DNA from 2 places in the Streptomyces sp. NPDC002825 genome. Region 1 is predicted to be linked to the other one. Evidence: riboswitches for the same ligand, from Rfam matches in the RefSeq annotation. Region 1 holds a riboswitch; the other holds the start of a gene.
What was found. A riboswitch is a leader RNA that binds a small molecule or an ion and turns the genes downstream of it on or off. The one in region 1 is predicted to bind cyclic di-AMP.
Positions count from the first base shown of each region.

Region 2: another riboswitch for cyclic di-AMP. It lies ahead of ABT041_RS20590 (M23 family metallopeptidase); the one in region 1 lies ahead of ABT041_RS32855 (transglycosylase family protein).

Region 1 is NZ_JBEOVH010000035.1:41,023-47,810, forward strand. It holds gene ABT041_RS32840 (globin domain-containing protein) at 1-630, opposite strand, end outside; gene ABT041_RS32845 (cytochrome P450 family protein) at 718-2,001, shown strand; gene ABT041_RS32850 (transglycosylase family protein) at 2,096-3,133, shown strand; cyclic di-AMP (ydaO/yuaA leader) riboswitch at 3,392-3,565, shown strand; gene ABT041_RS32855 (transglycosylase family protein) at 3,569-4,276, shown strand; gene eno (phosphopyruvate hydratase) at 4,587-5,873, shown strand; gene ABT041_RS32865 (FtsB family cell division protein) at 5,990-6,460, shown strand; gene ABT041_RS32870 (DUF501 domain-containing protein) at 6,488-6,788, shown strand, end outside.
Region 2 is NZ_JBEOVH010000015.1:78,302-85,089, reverse strand. It holds gene ABT041_RS20610 (Glu/Leu/Phe/Val dehydrogenase dimerization domain-containing protein) at 1-233, shown strand, start outside; gene ABT041_RS20605 (TetR/AcrR family transcriptional regulator) at 297-986, shown strand; gene ABT041_RS20600 (SIMPL domain-containing protein) at 1,016-1,786, opposite strand; gene ABT041_RS20595 (SGNH/GDSL hydrolase family protein) at 2,226-3,017, opposite strand; gene ABT041_RS20590 (M23 family metallopeptidase) at 3,181-4,119, opposite strand; cyclic di-AMP (ydaO/yuaA leader) riboswitch at 4,122-4,296, opposite strand; gene ABT041_RS20585 (tyrosine-protein phosphatase) at 4,653-5,474, shown strand; gene ABT041_RS20580 (DUF6126 family protein) at 5,481-5,636, opposite strand; gene ABT041_RS20575 (helix-turn-helix domain-containing protein) at 5,670-6,299, opposite strand; gene ABT041_RS20570 (aspartate aminotransferase family protein) at 6,375-6,788, opposite strand, start outside.

The DNA of each region.
Region 1 (6,788 bases):
GCCGCCCGCCACCCGGCTGACATGGAGCTCCACGGTGCCGTCAGGGCGGGGCGCGTCGGCGAGGGAGTAGGTGCGCCAGACGCGCGGGACCCGCAGCGAGCTGACGCTGACGTACTGGCCGGGGCGGAACGGCAGCGGCTGCCGGGGGCGGAGGGTGAGGACGGCCAGGTCCTCGCCGTACCGCTCGTGGCGGACGACGTCCGCGTCCCACCAGGCGGGCTCCCCGGCGCGGGCCGCGGTGTCGGCGCCCGCGAGCATCAGGTCGGAGACGAGGCCGTACGCCTCGGACCACGCCTTCTCCGCCTCCATGGTCCAGGCGGCGCCGGCGGCGTGCGCGAACGCGGCGAGCAGGCTCTGCCCGACGGCCGCGTACAGTGCGGGGGCGGCGAGGAACTTGCGGTGGTCGCGGCCCAGCTGCCCCAGGTACGTCGCGAGTCCGGGTTCCTCCAGATGCGTCACCACGTGCGTGAGGGCGGCGAAGAGCCGGTCCCGCTGGGGGAGCATGTCCTCGGGGAACAGCTCGCGCACACCCGGGTTGTGCCAGAAGAGGTGCGAGTAGAAGAACGTGACGGCCTGCTCTGCGCGTCTCTCGACGACCGCGAACGTGCTTCTGAGTAGCTGAGGATCCACTGACAAGAATCTAGGGCACGACATGCGCCTCTTGATCACAGGTTCTCCACGAACGTGACGCCCGGGGCCGCCCTGTACGGTCGTGACGTGAGTACGACCCCCGGCCCCAGTCCCGCCCCCGAGCTCTTCACCTGGGAGTTCGCGAGCGATCCGTATCCCGCCTACGCCTGGCTGCGGGAGCACGCGCCCGTGCACCGGACGACGCTGCCCAGCGGGGTCGAGGCCTGGCTCGTGACGCGTTACGCGGACGCCCGGCAGGCCCTCGCCGACCAGCGGCTCTCCAAGAACCCTGCGCACCACGACGAGTCGCCGCACGCCAAGGGGAAGACGGGCATCCCGGGCGAGCGCAAGGCCGAGCTGATGACGCATCTGCTCAACATCGACCCGCCGGACCACACCCGGCTCCGGCGGCTCGTGTCGAAGGCCTTCACCCCGCGCCGGGTCGCCGAGTTCGCGCCGCGCGTGCAGGAGCTGACGGACCGGCTCATCGACTCCTTCGTGGCGCGGGGGAGCGCCGACCTCATCCACGAGTTCGCCTTCCCGCTCCCCATCTACGCGATCTGCGATCTGCTCGGGGTGCCGGAGGAGGACCAGGACGACTTCCGGGACTGGGCCGGGATGATGATCCGGCACGGCGGGGGGCCGCGCGGCGGGGTCGCCCGGTCGGTGAAGAAGATGCGCGGCTATCTCGCGGAGCTGATCCACCGGAAGCGCGAAGAGCCGGGAGACGACCTGATCTCGGGGCTGATCAAGGCCTCCGACCACGGCGAGCACCTCACCGAGAACGAGGCGGCGGCGATGGCGTTCATCCTGCTGTTCGCCGGCTTCGAGACGACCGTCAATCTGGTAGGAAACGGACTTTACGCGCTTCTTCGGAACCCCGAGCAGCGCGCGCGGCTCCAGGAATCCCTCGCCGCCGGGGAGACCGGACTCCTGGAGACCGGCGTCGAGGAACTCCTGCGGTACGACGGGCCCGTGGAGATGGCGACCTGGCGGTACGCGACACGCGCGCTGACCATCGGCGGGCAGGAGATCCCGGCGGGCGACCCGGTGCTCGTGGTGCTCGCCGCCGCCGACCGGGACCCGGAGCGGTTCGACGGCCCCGACACCCTCGACCTCGCCCGGCGCGACAACCAGCACCTCGGCTACGGGCACGGCATCCACTACTGCCTCGGCGCTCCGCTCGCCCGCCTCGAAGGTCAGACGGCGCTCGCGACCCTGCTGACTCGCCTGCCCGATCTGCGACTTGCCGCCGACCCTTCCGAACTCCGGTGGCGCGGTGGGCTCATCATGCGTGGTTTGCGCACGCTTCCGGTGGAGTTCTCCCCTTCCGTACCCCTCTTGCACACTGACGGACCATCAGAAATGTGATCTTCACGTGATCGCGGGGCGATCGACTTGTGACGGGCGTTCGAATACCGCTACGTTTCCCGGCAGTCTCAGCCGTCACGCGAAAGGCCCTCCTATGCGTTCCGGGAACGGACGACACCGTCGCCCCCGTCAGGCCCCCGCCATCGTCGTCGCCGCGGGCGTCACCGGATCCGCCATGGCGCTGCCGCTGCTCGCCACCGGATCCGCCTCCGCCGCCGACGCCGCCACCTGGGACCGGGTCGCCGAGTGCGAGTCCGGCGGCCAGTGGAGCGCCAACTTCGGCAACGGCATGTACGGCGGCCTGCAGTTCACCCAGGACAGCTGGGAGCGGCACGGCGGTCTCGCGTACGCGCCCAGCCCCGACCTCGCCAGCCGCGCCCAGCAGATCGCGGTGGCCGAGAAGGCGCTCGCCACGGGCAGCGACGAGTGGGCCACCTGCGCGCCGATCGCCGGCCTGAAGAACGACGGCAAGGCCACGGGTGTGAACCCCGGCCCGACCGTCGTCCCGACCACGCCCACGGGCCCCCTCCCCGAGTCCAACCGCACCACGGGCACCGAAGGCTCGGCGGCCGGGCGCTCCGCCGCGTCCGCGACCCCGGCCACTCCCGCGACGCCCGCCACGCCCAGCGCTCCGGCGACCTCCGCGACCCCGGCCACGCCCGCGACCCCGGCCACGCCCGGCACGTCCGCGAGCCCGGTCACACCCGACGCATCCGTTACGCCCGGTACGCCGGATTCGTCCGAGACGCCGAAGGGTGACGTGCCGTCGGCCACGCCCGGCACCGGCAAGCACCGGGGTGAGGCCGCCCCGGAGGAATCCGGCACAACGGACGGTTCGCTCGAAACCGGCCGACACGCGTCGAGCCCGGACAAGCCTGCGGAAAAGGTCGACTCCACGACGGCGGCTGACGGTGTGAAGCACGCGGGCGCAACGGACAGTCAGGACACTTCGGGCGAATACACCGTGCGACCCGGTGACAGCCTGTCCGACATCGCGGAGGAGAACGAACTCCCCGGAGGCTGGACCGCCCTCTACGACGCCAACCGGGGGACCGTGGGCACCGATCCGAACCTCATCCTGCCTGGTCAGAGCCTTGACCTGACGGCGGGTTCGACGGCGGCGGCGGGTTAGTTCGCGGTCTTATGTCCGGTTCTGGGCAAGTGAGACATGGGTCTCTTCGTCCCAACTGGCGTGTCACGTCCGCAAACTTTGCTTCCGTCACCTCTCACCTGCGCAAACACCGCCCACCGGAGGGCAAGCAGGGGCGATATTTCCGCAATAAGCCTCTTTGAACTTCCGGTGGGTCTGTGTCTACGGTCGTCACCGCTCGCCACCGCGGGCCCCGTCGACCGAAACGCCGAATCCTGCCGTCGGCCGCCGGGAACAGTCGTCGCGCAAGCGCCGAAGGCAGGAGTGGGGGACCCAAGGTAAGTGCCGGTCCCGGCCGTTGAGACAGACGGCCGACGACCGGCTTGGGGTGAAGCCGCGTGCAAGGACACGCGGCCGGGCAACTTTCCGGCCCGAACCCGACAGCTCACCTCACAGGCGTCGGTGAGGAGAATCCCCATGCTGTTTTCCGCCAAGGGCAAACACCGCCGTCCCTCCAAGGCCGCCCAGGTCGCCACGCTCGTCGGCGTGACCGGTGTCGCCGTCGCCGCCCCGCTGCTGACCGCGGGCACCGCCTCGGCCGCCACCACCGCCGAGTGGGACACCGTCGCCCAGTGCGAGTCCGGCGGCAACTGGTCCATCAACACGGGCAACGGCTTCTACGGCGGCCTGCAGTTCACCAACTCCACCTGGGCCGCCTTCGGTGGCACCGCCTACGCCCCGCGCGCCGACCTGGCCTCGAAGGCCCAGCAGATCGCCATCGCCGAGAAGGTCCTCGCGGGCCAGGGCAAGGGTGCCTGGCCGAGCTGCGGCGTCGGCCTCTCCAGCGCCTCGTACGACGGCGGCGCCGCCGAGACCGCCCCGCAGCAGAGCGAGCCCCAGCAGGCCGCCCCGCAGCAGGCCGCCCCCAAGCAGCAGGAGCGTCGCGCCGAGCAGCCGACCAGCCGCAGCGAGCAGCGCAAGGCGCCGAAGACCGTCACCACCCCGACCGGCAAGAAGGTCAAGAAGGGTGACGGCGAGTACAAGGTCGTCGCCGGCGACACCCTCAGCAAGATCGCCCAGGCGCACGGCGTCAAGGGCGGCTGGGCCAAGCTCTTCGAGCTGAACAAGGACGTCGTCGAGAACGCCGACCTCATCTACCCGGGTCAGCAGCTCCACCTGAAGTGAGCCCGGCGGCTCGCGTGAGTCCGGCGGCTCACGCGGCCCCGACGACCCTCCCGCGGTGACCACCCCGGTCCGGCGTGCCCTTCCCCCGTGCGCGCCGGACCGGGGTTCCCCCGTTTCAGGCGGGGCTCCGTGGTTACCGTCCAGTAGATCTGGGGTCCTTCGTCCCGGGATGCGTGCCCTTGGGTCCTTTTTCGTCCCAGGGGGCGGGCGCACGGCGGGCCGGAGCCCCCGAGCCGGTTAGGCTCTTGTCGCAAGGCCACGCGACCCTGCACGACCTTGCGTCACATCCAGCGTCACATCCCAGAAGGAGATGCTCGTGCCGTCCATCGACGTCGTCGTAGCCCGGGAAATCCTGGACTCCCGAGGCAACCCCACGGTCGAGGTCGAGGTCGGCCTCGACGACGGCAGCACCGGCCGTGCTGCTGTTCCGTCCGGCGCCTCCACCGGTGCGTTCGAGGCCATCGAGCTTCGCGACGGTGACCCCAACCGCTACCAGGGCAAGGGTGTCGAGAAGGCCGTCCTCGCCGTCATCGAGCAGATCGGCCCGGAGCTCGTCGGCTACGACGCCACCGAGCAGCGCCTGATCGACCAGGCCATGTTCGACCTGGACGCCACCGAGAACAAGGGCTCGCTCGGCGCCAACGCCATCCTCGGCGTCTCCCTCGCCGTCGCGCACGCCGCCTCCGAGGCCAGCGACCTCCCGCTCTTCCGCTACCTGGGCGGCCCGAACGCGCACCTGCTGCCCGTTCCGATGATGAACATCCTCAACGGTGGGTCGCACGCCGACTCCAACGTGGACATCCAGGAGTTCATGATCGCCCCGATCGGCGCGGAGTCCTTCTCCGAGGCCCTCCGCTGGGGCACCGAGGTCTACCACACCCTCAAGTCCGTCCTGAAGACCAAGGGCCTCTCCACCGGCCTCGGCGACGAGGGCGGCTTCGCCCCGAACCTGGACTCCAACCGCGAGGCGCTCGACCTCATCCTGGAGGCCATCAAGCAGGCCGGCTACGTCCCGGGCAAGGACATCGCGCTGGCGCTCGACGTCGCCGCGTCCGAGTTCTACAAGGACGGCGTGTACGAGTTCGAGGGCAAGTCCCGCTCGGCCGCCGAGATGACCGAGTACTACGAGGAGCTCGTCTCCGCGTACCCGCTCGTCTCCATCGAGGACCCGCTGTTCGAGGACGACTGGGCCGGCTGGAAGGTCATCACCGACAAGCTCGGCACCAAGGTCCAGCTCGTCGGCGACGACCTGTTCGTCACCAACCCGGAGCGCCTCGCCCGCGGCATCGAGGAGGGCACCGCCAACGCCCTCCTGGTCAAGGTCAACCAGATCGGCTCCCTGACCGAGACCCTGGACGCCGTCGAGCTCGCCCAGCGCAACGGCTTCAAGTGCATGATGTCGCACCGCTCCGGCGAGACCGAGGACGTCACCATCGCCGACCTCGCCGTCGCCACCAACTGCGGCCAGATCAAGACCGGCGCCCCGGCCCGCTCCGAGCGCGTCGCCAAGTACAACCAGCTCCTGCGCATCGAGGAGATCCTCGACGACGCCGCGGTCTACGCCGGCCGCAGCGCCTTCCCGCGCTTCAAGGGCTGAAAAGGCCTGACGCTGTAATAGGGCCGGCCTCTCCGTAGGGCGGCTTCCGTACGTCCCCGTACTCGGTCCCGTACCGTGTGCGGGGACGTCCGCGTGAACAGGGGAGGCGACACGACATGGCCGCGAAGGACCGGGACCGGTTCTCGACCGCGACCCGGATCAGGCTGCTCGGCGAGCAGACCGCCGCCCGTGTCTACCGCTCCCAGACCCGCCGCCAGGCCCGCCGCTCCCGGCTCACCGGCCGCGCGGCCTTCCTCGCCCTCGTGGTCTGCTCCCTCGTCGTGGCCCTCGCCTACCCGATGCGGAGCTACGTCTCCCAGCAGGGCGAGATCGCCGAGCAGGAGCGCAGGGCCGCCGAGGCCGCCCGGCGGGTCGAGGAGCTGAAGGACGAGAAGGCCCGCCTCCAGGACCCGGCCTACGTCCGCCGCCTCGCCCGCGAGCACCTGCACTACGTGCTCCCCGGCGAGACCGGCTTCACCGTGAACGACCCCGACGCGGAGCAACGGCCCCGCGCCGACCAGGGCGCGGCCGACCGCCCCTGGTACGACAACCTCTGGGACGGCGTCGACCACGCCGACCGTCCCTGACCCCTCCGCGACACGAACAAGGCAGACATGGAAACGCCCCCTCCGCAGACCGAACGCACCGAGCCCACCGAGACGGACATCGCCGCCTTCGAGCTCCAGCTCGGCCGCCCGCCCCGCGGCCTGCGCGCCATCGCGCACCGCTGCCCGTGCGGGAACCCGGACGTCGTCGAGACCGCGCCCCGGCTCCCCGACGGCACGCCGTTCCCGACCACGTACTACCTGACCTGCCCCCGGGCGGCCTCGGCCATCGGCACCCTGGAGGCCAACGGGGTCATGAAGGAGATGCAGGCCCGGCTCGCCACCGACCCGGAGCTGGCCGCCGCCTACC
Region 2 (6,788 bases), on a different contig from region 1:
TGCCGGACGTGGTCGTCAACTCGTGCACCAACGCCTGGTGGTGGTGGACGCTCTTCGGCGACATCGAGGCCGACGCGGACCAGGCCTTCGCGCGGGTACGGGGCGCGATGCGGGCCCTCGTCGGCGGAATGCTCGACCGGGCCGACGCGGACGGCGTCAGCCCGCGCGCCGCGGCGCACGCGCTGGTGGACGAGCGGCTGCCGGTCATCGCCGAACGCTACGGCTGGTACTGACCCGGCACGCGCCACGACCGTTGGCGATCATGCTCTTGTCATGTGCTGTGTAGGCTGCACCGCGTGGCGAGAGTGCGGTTGAGCGTGGCCGAGCGGCGTGACGAACTGCTGAGGGCCGCCGTCGAGCAGATCGAGGCGCGCGGCGTCGCGGCCGTCCGGATCTCCGACGTGGCCTCCGCCCTCGGGGTGAGCAACGCGCTCGTGCTCTACCACTTCTCCTCGAAGGAACAGCTGGTCGCCGCGGCCTTCGCGCACGCCGCCGAGGCCGACCTCGCCCAGCTGCGGCAGCTGCTCGGACGGCGCTCCACGGCGGTGCGGCGTCTGCGGGCCGCGGTCCGCTGGTACGCGCCCACCGGCCAGGCCAAGGGCTGGCGGCTGTGGATCGAGGGCTGGGCGGTCTCGCTGCGCGACCCGGAGCTGCGCCGGGTCGCCGCCTCCCTCGACCGGGAGTGGAAGGCGGCGCTGGCCCGGGTGATCGAGGAGGGGGCGGCCGCCGGGGAGTTCCGCTGCGCGGATCCGGTCGCGGCGGCCTGGCGGCTCACCGCCTTCCTCGACGGCCTCGCCGTGCAGACGACGGCCTACGTGGGCTCGCTCTCCCGCACCGCGATGCTCCGCTGGGCGGACGAGGCCCTGGCCCGGGAGCTGGGTCTCCCGGCCGACGCCCCGCTGACGGCGGGCGGGGAGGCGGCAACCGAAGGGTCCCCGGGGCCTGGACACGACGAGGCCACGGAAGGCGGGGACCCCGCGCGCTGAGGTGCGCCCGTGGTCGCCCGACGGGCCGGTCAGATCAGTTCGTAGACCGCCGAGACCGTGACCTGCTCCTCGATCTCGCCGGGCGCCAGCGGCACGGTCGGTTCGTCCACCGGCATGGTGGGGGCCGCTCCCGGGCCGGGGCGGACCGACTCGCCCTCGCTCAGGGAGACCAGCCGGCCGAGCCGGTGGCCGCTGAGCCGGGCGTGCTGGGAGGCCTTGTCGTACGCGTCCCGGTAGGCGGCCTCACGGGCCTTCGTCCGCAGCGCCGAGGGGTCGGCGACGTCGAAGACGACGCCGTTGACCCGGACCGCGTTGCCGGTTGCCTCGTTGACGGCGCCGATGACCTGGCCGGTCCGGTCGAGGTCGCGGACCTTCACCGAGAAGGACTGACCCGCCTGATAGCCCGTCACCTTGCTGTCCCCGGCGGTGTTCTGGGTGTAGACCGGGGCCAGTGAGAGGTTGTCGGTGCGGATGTCCCGGTCGGCGATCCCCTGCTTGTGCAGGACGTCGAGGAGCGCCTCGGCCGCGGTGGTCTGCGCCGACATCGCCTCCTTCGCCGTCGGGCGGGTGGCCTCGACCCCGACGGACACGATCGCCAGGTCGGGCGCGGCGGACGCGCGGCCGTTGCCCGTGACGGTGACCGTGGCCGTGGCCGGGTCCGTGGCGGCGGTGCGGAGGGAGGTCCGCTCGGGCGCGGCGGCCAGGGCGGGGGCAGCCGTGCCGGCGAGGAGGCCGCCGAGCACGGCGGTGGCGGCGAGCAGACGGGCGGTACGGGCGGCACTGGGCCGGCGGATCGTCACAGGCGGTCCCTTCGGGGGGCGGGTGCCGGGGCTCCGGCGGGCACATCCCAGCACCCGGCGCCGCCGCGTCCCGCGCGCCACTCCTGACCGGCCGCCCCCTTCACCTCTCCGCACCAACCGCGCCGGGGCCGGGACCCCGGGGGCACGAGCCGGGGAACCCGTACGCCGGCCCGCACCGCGCCGCCCGAATCCCCGCGCCCGCCCGTTCGCCGTCCGCCGCTCGTGCACCGCGCCGCCCGAATCCCCGCGCCCGCCCGTTCGCCGTCCGCCGCTCGTGCACCGCGCCGCCCGAATCCCCGCGCCCGCCCCCTCGGCGCCCACCGCCCGTGGACCCTGCCGCCTGCACCCCCGCGACCGCCCCTCAGCCGTCCGCCGGCCGCCGACCGTCCGCCGCCGAGCCGCCCCCTCGGCGTTGCCGCCCGCGTCGCCGTACCGCCCCCTACAGCGGCATGAGGTCGGGGCGCTTCGCCTCGACGTGGTCGCCGGAACTCTCGCCGCGCAGCCGGCGCCCGATCCACGGCACCAGGTACTCCCTGGCCCAGTGGATGTCGTCGCGGCGCACCTCGAGCGTGCCGCGCGGCGGGACCGGCGGCCAGGGCTGGTCGGGGTCGGCGGGCACGGGCATGCCGAGGACCTGGGCGGCGCGCAGGGCGACGCGGGTGTGCCCCTCGGGCGAGAGGTGCAGCCGGTCGTCGTCCCAGGCGCGCCGGTCCTGGACGGACTTGAGCGACCACAGGTCGAGGACCGGGCAGTCGTAGCGGTCGGCGATGGCCCGGACGTGACCGTTGTACGTGGCGATCTTGCCGCGCAGGTGCTTGAGCAGGGTCACGCCGCGGGTGTCGAAGCCGGTGGTCACCATGACGGTGCCGACCGCGGAGGTCAGATCGGCGACGGCGCGCTCGAAGCGCTCGGCCACGTCGTCCGGGTCCGTCCCGGGGCGGATGATGTCGTTGCCGCCCGCGCAGAAGGTCACCAGGTCGGGGGCGAGTTCCTTCGCCCGGGGGACCTGTTCCGCCACGATCTGGTCGAGAAGGCGCCCGCGTACGGCCAGGTTGGCGTAGCGGAAGTCGTTCTCCGGCAGCTGGTCGGCGAGCAGGACCGCGAAGCGGTCCGCCCAGCCGACGTACGTCCCGTCGGGCCCGGGGTCTCCGACGCCCTCGGTGAAGCTGTCACCGATCGCCGCGTACGACCCGAATGCGTTCTTGTCTGTTGATCTCGAATCGTCTGCCACGGGAGCACATCCTTCCCCTTCGGATGTGACCTACGCGACCGTAAGGAGGGGTTGACGGCGGGTGACATATGCCACCGATAAAGATTCCGCCAAGCCGGAATACGCCGGAGGCCCGGCACGTGCGTGCCGGACCTCCTGACGTCGAAAGCGTGCTGACATGATGTCAGATGCTGACGCCGTGCGACCGCAGGGCGGCCAGCGGGTCGATGTCGGAGCCGTACTCCGGCCCGGTGCGCATCTCGAAGTGCAGGTGCGGGCCGGTGACGTTGCCGGTCGCGCCGGAGAGGCCGATCTGCTGTCCGCCGGTGACGGTCTGGCCGGCGGAGACGGAGATGGAGGAGAGGTGGGCGTACTGCGAGAAGGTGCCGTCGGCGTGCTGGATGACGACCTGGTTGCCGTACGCGCCGCCGTCGCCGGCGGAGTAGACGGTGCCGGGGCCGACCGCGACGACGGTGGTGCCGGTGGAGGCGATGAAGTCGACGCCGGTGTGGTAGCCGGAGGACCACATGGAGCCCGAGGCGCGGTACGGGGTGGAGATGCCGCCGTTGACGGGGACGACCCAGCCGGAGGACGAGGTCGTGCCGGTCGAGGCGGAGGACGACGAAGAGGAGGAGGTGGTGGCGGCCGGGGCCGAGGAGCGCTCGCTGCTGCGGGAGGCGCGCGGGGTGTCGCCGTTCTTGCCGGAGCCCTGCGTGCTCTTGTGCGTGGCCTTCGCGTGGGCCTTCGCGGTGCTCTTGCCGCCGAGGGTGAGCTTCATGCCGGGCAGGATCAGCGAGGGGTTCTCGCCGATGACCTGGCGGTTGTCCTTGTAGAGCTTCTGCCAGCCGCCCGCGAGGTGGTGCTCGGCGGCGATCTTCGACAGGTAGTCGCCGCGGACCACGGAGTACGTCTTCGGCGCGGCCTTCGCCTGGGCGGCGGGGGCGGTCTTCACCTGGGCGACGGCCTGGGCGGGAGCGGCGGCGGGGGCGGCCTGCTCGGCGGCGTGGGCGCCGGTGGCTCCGAGGAGCGGGAGGGCGACGACGGCGCCGCCGGTGCCGGCGGCGGCGATACCACGGGTCAGGCGGTTGGCCTTGGGGCGGCGGTGCTTACCCTTCGCGGGCATGGCGAATTCCTCTCCGTCGCCTGCGAGGTGAGCTGTCGGGTTCGGACTGGAGATGTCCGGTCGCGTTCTCACACGACTTCACCCCTAGCCGTCCTTCTTCGAGGGATCGGCGTACTTACCTGGGTCCCCCGCTCCTGCCTCGTACGGGTGAGTGCGGATTCCGGGCGGTGGCAGGATTCGGCGGTCCGACCGGAGTGAGCGCGACGCTAGACGAGGGGGGTCGGCGTGAACAAGCCACGATTTTCAAGGATTCGCGGATCTCTTGATATTCGGCCGGAATTCCGGTCACCCTCCGTGGATGACGCTCCCTCGATCTCCTTTTCCCCGGGGGTATTTGGAAAAGACGATCAGGCACGGTCCGTCACGGTTATGACGCTGCTCACGCGCCGTTCCCCATCTCCCCTACAACCGGGGCGGGTTACCCCTAACGCCTCAATACGGACAGATCACCCATTCCCGTCCGAGGGGGTGCGTGTTCCCGCCCCCACCCGAGATGATTGCCCCAGGAACCGATCTACAGAACAGGAGCAGCCGTGACGCAGCAGCTGCCGCAGACCCCGCCCGCCGGAGCCGACGAGCCCGAGCTGACGGAGGTCCGCAACTTCCGGGACGTGGGCGGCCTGCCGACGACGGACGGGCGCGCGGTCCGCCCCGGCCGCCTCTTCCGCAGCGGCCACCTCGCGCACGCGACGGAGGAGGACGCCGCCTTCCTCGCCTCGCTGGGCCTGCACACCGTCTTCGACTTCCGCAACGACGCGGACCGGAGGATCGAGGGCGCGGACGTCGAGCTGCCCGGCGTGCGGAACGTGAACATACCGCTCAACGACCCGGCCGACGGCAAGGAGTTCTGGCGGCTGGTGCGCGAGGGCGAGATCGCGCAGCTGCGGGAGATCCTCGGCGACGGCAAGGCCGCCGCCCGGATGTCCGATTCGTACCGCAAGAACGTGCTTGAGCGGACCGAGGAGCACAGCCGGCTCCTGCACTCCATGGCGGACGAGAGCGTCCCGGCCCTGCTGCACTGCGCGGCGGGCAAGGACCGGGCCGGGGTCGCCATCGCGATCACCCTGCTCGCGGTCGGGGTCGAGCGGGAGGCCATCGAGGCGGACTACGTGAAGTCGAACGCCCCGCACCGCCGCTACAAGGTGCGCCGCAGCTCCACCTCCCCGGACGCGATGTCGCCCGAGGTGATGGAGCTGCTCAGCCCGCTCTTCGACGCGCGGGTGGAGTATCTGCGGGCCGCCTTCGACACGATCGAGACGACCTGGGGCTCGGTGGACGCCTACCTCTCCGAGGGCCTGAAGCTGGCCCCGGAGACCCGCGAGCGGCTGCGGGAGCGGTTCCTCACCGAGGCGTAGCCCCGGCTACTGGTTCTGCCCGCCCAGCATGAAGAGCAGGTAGAGGAAGCCGGCGAAGAGGTGGCCGGCGATCAGGTAGGCGAAGAGGCGGAGCACGAGCCCCTTGGGGAACTTGCCTTCACCGCGCTCCTCGCCGGTGACCGGTACGGACTTCTCGGACATGTCGGTCCTTTCCTGAGGAATCGTCATGGAACGTCAGCGCCGGTGCGGGGTCCCGTCGCCGAGGCACAGCTCGGCGACGGGGCTCTGCATCAGGGTGTGGACGAAGAGCAGCTCGGCCCCACCGGGGGTGGCGGCGCCGATCCGGTGCGGGGTGAGCGAGTCGAAGTGCGCACTGTCCCCGGGGTCGAGGACGTGGACGACCTCGCCGAGCGCGAGCCGCACCCGCCCCTCCAGGACGTGGATCCACTCCTCGCCGGGGTGGACCCGCACGATGTCGGCCCGGGTGGCGTACGGCACGTGGACCCGCAGGCACTGCAGGGCGCGCCCGGCGCCGCCCGCCTGGCGGTAGATCCAGCCGTCGGCCTCGACGGGTTCGGAGCGGTCGGCCCGGACGACCGGATCACGCTCGGGGGGCGTCTCGCCGAGGAGCTCGGAGACCGTCGTACCGTAGATACGGGACAGGGCGAGCAGCATCGGCAGCGAGGGCTGCCGGTTCCCGGTCTCCAGGCGCGACAGGTGCGCCGGGGAGAGGCCGGCCCGCTGGGCGGCGGCCTCCAGGGTGAGTCCCCGGCGGCGGCGCAGGGCCCGCAGCTGGGGGGCGACGTCGGGCAGGACGCCGACGGTGGCGGGGTCCGGGGAGGTCTCCCCGGGGACGTGGTCCATGCGTCCATTCCGCCAGGATCGTGCCTCTGAGGCAACTTTATTGCCTCAGAGGCAAAACCCCGGGACCCGATCCGGTCAGCGCTGCGCGACCGCCTGCTTGACCAGCGTCTTTCCGAAGTCCCACATCAGCCCGCCACCGCCGTGGGCGTCGTCCATGACGGCGGTGAAGGCGGTGACGAACCGGTCCACGTCCGCCTCGTCGATGACCAGCGGCGGGATCAGCTTGATCACCTCCAGATGGTCCCCGGAGACCTGCGTGAGGATCCGGTGCCGCTGGAGCAGCGGGACGACGACCATCTGGGCGAAGAGGCCCTTGCGGGCCGCCTGGAGCATCGTCCAGCGCCCGCGCAGCCCGAGCGAGGAGGGCCGCCCGAACTCGATCCCGATCATCAGGCCGCGCCCGCGGATCTCGTGCAGCAGCTCGTACCGCGGCACGAGCTCCTTCAGCCGGTCCGAGAGCAGCTCGCCGATCCGGCGCGCGTGCGCGAC